Regions from separate parts of the Streptomyces vastus genome, predicted to be linked through region 4. Evidence: riboswitches for the same ligand, from Rfam matches in the RefSeq annotation. Region 4 holds a riboswitch; each other region holds the start of a gene.

Region 1 (2,190 bases), on a different contig from region 4:
ACTCGGTCTCCGGCTCGGTGATGGGCGCGGGCCTCGGCCGCAAGGGCGGTGTGGTCCGCTGGTCCACCGCCACCCGGATGTTCGTCGCCTGGGGCCTGACACTGCCGGCCGCGGCCCTGGCCGCCGCGATCGCGGAGTACGTGACCTCCTTCGGCACCTGGGGCACCGCGTTCGTCGCCGTCTTCCTGATCGCGTCCAGCGCCGCGATCTGGGTCGTCTCCCGCCGCGAGGTGGTCGACCACACGAACGTCAACGAGGGCGACGGCGCAGAGGAGACCCCCGACGTGGTGACCACGGCCATCGCCGCCGTCACCCCGCCCCCGACGGGCACCGTCGAAGAGCCGGACGCCGAGCCCGCCACCCGCACCGCCACGGTCTGAGGAATCCACACCATGCACATCGACTGGGCAGCCCTCGGCTCCGTCTTCGGAGTCAGCCTCATCGTCACCGTCGCCCTCGTGGGCCTGTTCACCCTCGGCATCGCCGGCCTCTCCCGGCGTGAGTCGGCGTCCGCCCACGGCAACTCCGCGCTCCTCGCGACCACCGGCGCGTACGCCTGCTTCACGGCGTGCACGGCGGCGGTCGCGTACGGCATCTACCTGATCGTGGCCTGACGTCCCCGCACCCCACCCTTCGACGTCCAGCACCCCACCCGCCCGTGTGGGCCTTAGCACACTCTCCCTTCGCAGGTCAGCGGCAAGTTGACGGCGGTTCGCGGGCGTGGTGGACTGCCCGAGCCAAGTACGGCGGCAGAAGAGGAAGCCGGTGTGAGTCCGGCGCGGTCCCGCCACTGTCACCGGGGAAGCAGTTTCCCGGGAGCCAGGAACTCTCGCCGTCGGTCTCGTCGAACCAGGGCGCGGACACCCTGAGTGAGGACATATCGCCATGTGCGGCTGCCTGTTGCGGATCAGTTTGCCGAGTACGAGGGTTTCAAGGACCCAAAGGGTTCTGCCTGACGTAGCGACAGGCTGACCCCATGCGTGCCGATCGCGTTTTCGCGTACGGCGCCGCCGCCGGCCTCCTCGGTGACCTGCTCCTCGGCGATCCGCGCCGTGGGCATCCGGTCGCCGCGTTCGGGCGGGCCGCGGGCGCCGTGGAGCGGGTGTTGTGGCAGGACCACCGTGGGTGGGGCGCGCTGCACACCGCCGTATGCGCAGGCGGTGCCGTATCCCTCGCGGCCCTCGCCGCCACGTCCGTACGTACCTCCCGTACCGCCTCCGTCGCACTGACCGCCACCGCCACCTGGGCCGTGGTCGGCGGGACTTCGCTCGGCCGCGAGGCACGGGCCGTCGGCGAGGCACTCGCGGCCGGGGACCTCGAAGCGGCCCGGGAGCGGCTGCCGCACCTGTGCGGAAGGGACCCGCAGGCGCTGGACGCCGACGGGATCGCCCGGGCCGTCGTCGAGTCCGTCGCCGAGAACACCTCCGACGCCGTGGTCGGCGCACTGGTGTGGGGCGCCGTGGCAGGTGTGCCGGGGCTCGTCGGTTTCCGGGCCGTCAACACGCTGGACGCCATGGTCGGGCACAAATCGCCCAAGTACCGGCGGTACGGCTGGGCTTCGGCGCGGCTCGACGACGTGGCGGGATGGCCGGGCTCCCGGCTGACCGCCGTGCTCGCGACCGTCGCGGGCAGCGATCTCCGCGGTGCCGTACGCGCCTGGCGGTCCGACGCCGCCAAGCATCCGAGCCCCAACGCCGGGCCCGTCGAGGCCTCGTTCGCGGGGGCGTTGGGCGTGCGCCTTGGCGGAAGGCTCTCGTACGGCGGGCGAGTTGAGCACCGGCCGGTACTCAACGGCGACGGACGGGCCGTCCAGGTCGACGACATCGAGCGGGCCGTACGCCTCTCGCAGCGGGTGGGCGGACTGGCCCTCGGTCTGTGCGTGGCCGGAAGGCTCCTCACGACACGGCTTCTCAACGGGCGGCTGAGCGCAAAGGGGCGTACGTCATGAGCGGCGGCGGGCTGCTTGTCGCAGGGACCACCTCCGACGCCGGCAAGAGCGTCGTCACCGCGGGGATCTGCCGGTGGCTGGTGCGCCAGGGTGTCAAGGTCGCGCCCTTCAAGGCGCAGAACATGTCCCTCAATTCGTTCGTCACGCGCGAGGGCGCCGAGATCGGGCGCGCGCAGGCCATGCAGGCACAGGCCGCACGCGTCGAGCCGACGGCGCTCATGAACCCCGTACTGCTGAAGCCG
Region 2 (2,190 bases), on a different contig from region 4:
GTGACGGGCCGCCGCCTGCCCCTCCGACTGTCAGCCGCCGAGCGTCCGGCCCACCCGTACGTTCCAGCGTCCGGCCCGCCCGCTGAGCTCCGTCGCGGTGAGCGGCGGTACGTCGATCCGCCAGAACGCCGCCTCCGGGGCGCCGAGCGCCCGTACCACCGCGGCCCGTACGATCTCCGGCTCGACGACGGCGAGGGTCCGGCCCTCGAACTGCCCAGCCACATCGAGCCACTTGGCGACCCGGTCGCACAACCCGCGTACGGATTCACCGCCGTGCGGTGCGTACGACGGATCCGCCAGCCAGCGTGCGACCGCCTCCGGTTCCCCGGCGCTCACCTCGGCCAGGCTCGCGCCGCGCCAGCGGCCGACGTCCAGTCCCGCCAACCCGGGCTCGTCCGCGGCGTCGAGACCGAGCGCGGCGGCCGTCTCGCGACAGCGCACGCCGGGGGAGACCAGGGCCCGGTCCACAGCGGGCAACGAACCCTCGGCCGCCTCCGCGAGCCGCAGCCCGGCGGCATCGAGGGAGCATCCGTCGTCGAAACGCGCCTCCCGCAAGGCAGCACTGATCGCTGGTGAGATCAACATCACTCGGCTGGTCATCGGCCCACTCTCGTACTCAAACGCCCGCTCAAAGCCCTTGCCCGCACCGGGAATTGGCGCGTGACCAGGGCAACGGCGCACGCTCCGGCACCGCGTGCGCCCTTGGCCGCCTCCCCGCTTCGCGATACGGTCTCGTCGATATTGACGACGGTTCGACGGAAGCCGGTGAGAATCCGGCACGGTCGCGCCACTGTAAGCCCGTACTGACCGCCACCCGCCAGGGGCGGTTCAGGCCGGGTAAGTCAGACCCGTGGCCGTCGTCCTGTGCACCACCAAGACGGGACGCGAGTTCCCCAGGAGGTCCTGCCACATGGCGCAGTCCATCGCTCAGCCGAGCGCAACCAACCCCGCCGCACCGGCCGCCGTGCCGGCCAAGCTGCCGATCGGCGCGATCGCCCCCTGGGCGGTCTTCTTCGGCATCCTGATGCTGGTCCTGCTCTACTTCGTCGGCGCCGAGCAGGGAGCCACCTCCCTGCTCTCCGGTGAAGGCGTGCACGAGTGGGTGCACGACGCCCGCCATCTGCTCGGCTTCCCCTGCCACTGACGGCGACGAGGAAGCGTACGAGCACATGGACTCAGCAACCGTCAGAAACCTCCTGGTGCGTGGCATGCTCGCGGGACTCGCCGCGGGCCTGCTCGCCCTGGTCGTCGCCTACTTCCTCGGCGAACCACGCGTCGACGAGGCCATCGCCTTCGAGGAGGCACACGCCCACGAGCACGGCGGCGAGGAACTCGTCAGCCGCACCATGCAGTCCACCGCAGGCCTGAGCACCGGCGTCCTCGTCTACGGCGTCGCGTTCGGCGGCATCGCCGCCCTCGCGTACTGCTTCGCACTCGGCAGGATCGGCCGCTTCGGGCCGCGTGCGAGCGCGCTGCTGCTGTCGACCGCGGGCCTGCTCGCCGTCTACGTCGTGCCGTTCCTGAAGTACCCCGCCAACCCGCCGGCCGTCGGCAACCCCGACACCCTCAACCAGCGGACCACGCTGTACTTCCTGATGGTCGTGCTCAGCGTGCTGCTGGCCGTCGGCACGGTAATCCTCGGCAAGCGCCTCGCGCCACGCCTGGGCAACTGGAACGCCACCCTCTCCGCGGGAGCCTTCTTCGTCCTCGTCGTCGGTCTGGCTTACGCGCTCCTGCCGTCCTTCAACAACGTCCCCGAGGGCTTCCCCGGCACCCTGCTGTGGCAGTACCGGCTGGCCGCCCTCGCGATCCAGGTGACGCTGTGGACGGCGTACGGCCTGCTATTCGGGTACCTCGCGGAGCGCATACTGGCTCCGCGTACGGCTGCCGCCCGGCGGGGGAGCGCCACACAGGCAACTCCCGTACCGCAGTGAGCAGTTGAGTCAAGAGATGGGCCCCCGGACAACCGGGGGCCTTTCCTTGTGCCATCCACTGTCACCCACTCCTGCGTGTTCCCAATTTCTGGAACACGTTCTACGGTGTGCGCCGTCAGGATCGGGCGGCCGGAGCAGCAGGCCAGTGGGAGCCCCGTGGGAGCCAGGAGGCGCCGTGCATCTCGAATACACGCCGGAGCAGCAGGAGTTGCGCACCGAACTGCGCGCCTACTTCACCGAGTTGGTACCGGAGGAC
Region 3 (2,190 bases), on a different contig from region 4:
GCACGATGCCGTTGGAGTGCCCGTTCGTACCGCGGATCAGCGCACCGCGGGAACGGATCCGGGAGTACGCGACGCCGATGCCGCCCGCGTGCTTCGAGAGCCGGGCGACCTGGTGGTAGCGCTCGTAGATGGAGTCCAGCTCGTCCTTCGGGGAGTCGAGGAGGTAGCAGGACGACATCTGGGGGTGCCGCGTACCGGAGTTGAACAGGGTGGGGGAGGAGGGCAGGTAGTCGAGGCGGCTCATCAGCCGGTAGAGCGCGGCGACTTCGTCCACGGAACGGGTGGTGTCGTCATCGGCCAGTCCGCTCGCCACGCGCAGCAAAAAGTGCTGGGGCGTTTCGATGACGTACCGGGTGATCGGGTGTCGCAACAGGTACCGGCTGTGGAGCGTACGCAGCCCGAAGTACCCGAAGCGGTCGTTGCCTTCGGGGTCGATGAGGCTGTCGAGGCGAGCCGCATGGATCCGTGCGAACTCGGCTGTGCGGTCGGCGATCAGGCCCTCGCGGTGCCCTGCCGCGACCGACTCGGAGAATGACCGCACGTCCTGCGAGGCGGCCTCGGCCGCGATGCTGATGTTCAGCAGCCGGGCGGCCAGCTTCGAATAGGCGGGGTCCTCGGAGATCAGGCCCGCGGCCGCCTCGGTGGCCAGCTCGCGCAGCTCCGCCCCGTCCGCATGGGCGGACCGGCCGCGCAGCGCAGCGGCAGCGACCCGGCCGGGGTCGGTGTCGGGGAGATCGGCGGTGAGGTCGGTCAGGGTCCGCAGCAACGCGGTCCCTGGTGTGTCGGTCTCGGCCTCGGCCCTGTCCTGCTGGTCCTGTGTCGCTTTCGCTGAGACCGGATCGGCCGGCGCGATGGTCACGTGGGGCTCTCCCTCGCTCGGTAAGGGGCCTGCGGGGAGAGGGTGGTTCGGGGTACACGGGCGTACGCGCTCTGCGGCAGCGGGACGCCGCGTCCACCGGCCCACTCCGCGAGGCCCGGACGTCATGGTCGCCCGGGCCGGATCGGCCTGGGCGCGCTGTCGGCAGGTCCTCGGACTGACGCTCGCGCACGCCCCGTCCCGAGGACGGACATGCACAAGTACACCGTTGCGGGACAGTTCCGGATTCGCACCGGATTCCCCTGCGGCGACAGCGAGCATGAGCATACATCTTGTGTTGGGCTTGGGAAGCGCACCCCACATGTTGTGTTGCGTGGTGGGCTCAGGCTGAAGAGCCGCGTGAACAGTGACGGCCTCTACAGCTCCAACTCGTAGGTCAGCAGTCTGATGTCGTCGAGGTGCGGGATCGGGTTCCAGTCGCGTTCCGGAGTGCGGGTGAAGCCGAGACGTTCGTAGATGCGATGGGCTGAGTGCATGGTGCGCTGCGTCGACAGGACGATGCGTACGCAGCCTTCGGTGGCCCGTGCGCGATCTGTGCAGGCGCGTACGAGCGCCTCTCCGACACCCCGGCCGCGGGCCTCCGGGGCGACGGCGAGCATCCGTATCTCGGCCTCACCGGGTTCCGCGATGTCGGCCATCGGTCCGCCGGAGGGTACGAACGTCACGCCGCCCAGCACGCGGTCGTGCTCGACGGCGACCAGCACCACGGCCGCGGCGGCCCGCTTGCCGACGTCTCGCAGCTCGCCCAGGTACTCGTCGCTTTCTCCGAAGTCGAGCAGGCCGTCCCCGAGATAGGCCTGTGCGGTGATCTCACCGAGGGTCTCGTACTCCTCCGGGGCTGCCCGCCTGATCGCGATGTCCATGCGGTGCAGTGTGCATCAGGTGTACGACAACGGCCCTGCGGTTTTCCCCGTACTGGATCTCAGCACGGGGGCCTCAGCCCACCCCTGGCCATTGCGGCAGCGTAGCCACGAAGTCCTTCACGAAGTCACGGGGTCCCGGGCCGAGGGCGACGCGGCCCGTGACGGCCCTGCGGGAGGTGAGGACGGGGGAGTCTGCGTAGTAGACCTGCTGTGCGGCTGAGGGGATGAACACGGTCTTGCCGCGGGTCAGTTCGCTCGCGGACTCGACGATGACCGCGCCCTCCGCGACGGTGATGAACGACTCGTCCGCGCACACGCCCACCGCGAGCGGATCGTGCAGCGGGCAGGCGTCGCCCCCGCCGTGGCGGCGGTAGGCGTCCATGTAGACCCGCAGCAGGCGGGCCGCCAGCGCCGTGCCCGCGCCCGCCGCTTCCACGGCGGCGAGGTCGG
Region 4 (2,190 bases):
GGCCAGGGTGGCCAGTGACCGCTCCAGGTCATTGATCCATACGTTGCGGCCGTCGACCACGCCCGCGACGAGCCGCTTGCCGGGCAGCCCGCCCACCGACGCGAGCGCGTCCAGGTTCGCGGCGGCCGGCCCGGTGGAGTCCATCGCCAGCCCCTCGACGGCGGACCGGGCGAGCACGGGCAGCGCCTCGCCCAGCCGGTCGAAATACGAGGCGACGAGCAGCTGCGGCCGGTCGGTGAGCGAGGTGAGATCGCGGTACGCGCGGGCCGTGGCGTTCAGGACGGCGGGGGACAGGTCCTGCACCAGCGCGGGCTCGTCCAGCTGTATCCAACTCGCGCCCGCCGCACGGAGATCGGCGAGCAGCTCGGCGTACACGGGAAGCAACCGGTCCAGGAGTGTGAGCGGCTGGAAGTCGGCCGGGGCGCCGGGCGCGGGCTTCGACAGGAGCAGGAAGGTGATCGGGCCGACAAGTACGGGCCGCGCGGTGTGGCCGAGTGCAACAGCCTCGCGCAGTTGGCCGACCGGCACGCGCGCGTCGGCCGTGAAGACCGTGTCGGGGCCCAACTCCGGTACGAGGTAGTGGTAGTTGGTGTCGAACCACTTGGTCATCTCCAGCGGCGCCACAGTGTCGGCACCGCGTGCCATGGCGAAGTAGCCGTCGAGCGGGTCCGCGTCGAAGGCGAGGCGATGGCGGGCGGGGACGGCACCCGTCATGACGACGGCATCGAGCACGTGGTCGTACAACGAGAAGTCCCCGGTGGGCACTTCGGAGATTCCGGCGTCGGCGAGCCATCGCCAGGCGTCGCGGCGCAAGTCGGCCGCGGTCGTGCGCAGCTGGTCGTCGGTGACTCGGCCGGCCCAGTAGCCCTCGATGGCTTTCTTCAGCTCACGGGACGGGCCCTGCCGGGGCCAGCCGTGCACGGTGGCACGGACCTGTGGGGTGGGGGAGGGGCCGGTCACGTTACTCTGCCCTTCGCGAGTCGCGGTGAGGATCCCGGGACGTCCGACGCGAAGGAACGGCAGATCGGCGAAGCCTGGTCACACGCTGCCCGCCTGCTCCGCCGGCCCTCCCACGAGGCCGCCGAGATCGCCGTACGCACCGGTGGCGCACGGGCAGTTGGCAGGTCTTCGGACTCGCGAGCTCGCCGTGCCCTCCGTACGAGGACACGACACCTACTGGCCGTCGCTTCCCGGATCCGTCGGGCGGATCCAGTGCGTATGACGACGTTCGTTCCCACTCACCGCTGCGGGGCAGTCCCGGATTCCCACCGGGTTCCCTCTTACGACGCCTCCCGCCTGGCGGACGGGGCGAACCAGCTGCTCGGACATCGTACGCACACAACGCGAGTGGAACGCGAGTCAGTTGTTGATGCAGCGTTGATGAAGAGACGCTCGCGAAGAAATGTTCGCGAACAAATCTTCCGGAAGGGTTGTTCGCGTTCTACGCTGCGCGTCATGGCGGACGACGGCACGACCGACATCACCCTCGACACGGCCGCGCTGCGCGTGCTCGCGCACCCCACGCGGCTCGCGTTGCTGAACCGGCTGCGACAGCAAGGACCCGCCACCGTGCGTCAGTTGGCCGCGCACTTCGAGCTGGACTCCGGCGCGGCCAGCTACCACCTGCGGCGGCTCGCGGCGGGCGGGCTGATCGAGGAGGACACGGAGCGGGGAACGAAGCGGGACCGGTGGTGGCGGGCCTTGCACCGGATCTCCGTGCACGATCCGGCCACGGCACCGGACTCCGCAGACAGCCGTGCGTACGCGCAGGCCTTGGCCCTGACTGACGGGGAGACCTTGCGCAGGGTGGCCGCCGAGGTTGTGCCGGTCATGCCCGACGAATGGTTCGGCGTCAGCGGCTTCATGAGCTACATGCTGCGTATGACACCCGGTGAACTTGACGCGATGAAGGGTGAGTTGTTGCGGGTGGTCGAGAGCTACCGGGAGCGCGAGCCCGCAGACGGGGCCGAACGAGTAGCCGTACAGCTGCAGTTGTTCCCGCTGCTCGCCGACGAGGCATGACTGCGCGGCCCGCCTTCCGCGACCCGAACGTCCTGCGCTGGCTGGGCGCCTACACCACGTCGGTCACCGGTGACGTCGCGTACTTCCTGATCCTTTCCTGGACCGCCATCCGCGCCGCCGGTCCCGCACAGGTCGGCGCCGTTCTCGCCGTCGGAGCAATACCCCGCG

The links. A riboswitch is a leader RNA that binds a small molecule or an ion and turns the genes downstream of it on or off. The one in region 4 is predicted to bind cobalamin.
Region 1: another riboswitch for cobalamin. It lies ahead of ABD357_RS24645 (cobalamin biosynthesis protein); the one in region 4 lies ahead of metE (5-methyltetrahydropteroyltriglutamate--homocysteine S-methyltransferase).
Region 2: another riboswitch for cobalamin. It lies ahead of ABD357_RS15175 (CbtB domain-containing protein); the one in region 4 lies ahead of metE (5-methyltetrahydropteroyltriglutamate--homocysteine S-methyltransferase).
Region 3: another riboswitch for cobalamin. It lies ahead of ABD357_RS11750 (ribonucleoside-diphosphate reductase subunit alpha); the one in region 4 lies ahead of metE (5-methyltetrahydropteroyltriglutamate--homocysteine S-methyltransferase).

The regions. Positions count from the first base shown of each region.
Region 1 covers NZ_BAAASJ010000059.1:59,290-61,479, forward strand. Annotated here, with positions in the region: gene ABD357_RS24635 (inorganic phosphate transporter) at 1-380, shown strand, start outside; gene ABD357_RS24640 (hypothetical protein) at 393-614, shown strand; cobalamin riboswitch at 708-851, shown strand; gene ABD357_RS24645 (cobalamin biosynthesis protein) at 977-1,948, shown strand; gene ABD357_RS24650 (cobyric acid synthase) at 1,945-2,190, shown strand, end outside.
Region 2 covers NZ_BAAASJ010000031.1:170,502-172,691, forward strand. Annotated here, with positions in the region: gene ABD357_RS15170 (histidine phosphatase family protein) at 31-600, opposite strand; cobalamin riboswitch at 711-873, shown strand; gene ABD357_RS15175 (CbtB domain-containing protein) at 911-1,144, shown strand; gene ABD357_RS15180 (CbtA family protein) at 1,170-1,934, shown strand; gene ABD357_RS15185 (acyl-CoA dehydrogenase family protein) at 2,110-2,190, shown strand, end outside.
Region 3 covers NZ_BAAASJ010000026.1:23,754-25,943, forward strand. Annotated here, with positions in the region: gene ABD357_RS11750 (ribonucleoside-diphosphate reductase subunit alpha) at 1-859, opposite strand, end outside; cobalamin riboswitch at 1,004-1,144, opposite strand; gene ABD357_RS11755 (GNAT family N-acetyltransferase) at 1,234-1,740, opposite strand; gene ABD357_RS11760 (nucleoside hydrolase) at 1,814-2,190, opposite strand, start outside.
Region 4 covers NZ_BAAASJ010000125.1:349,352-351,541, reverse strand. Annotated here, with positions in the region: gene metE (5-methyltetrahydropteroyltriglutamate--homocysteine S-methyltransferase) at 1-960, opposite strand, end outside; cobalamin riboswitch at 1,103-1,333, opposite strand; gene ABD357_RS43945 (ArsR/SmtB family transcription factor) at 1,456-2,022, shown strand; gene ABD357_RS43940 (MFS transporter) at 2,019-2,190, shown strand, end outside.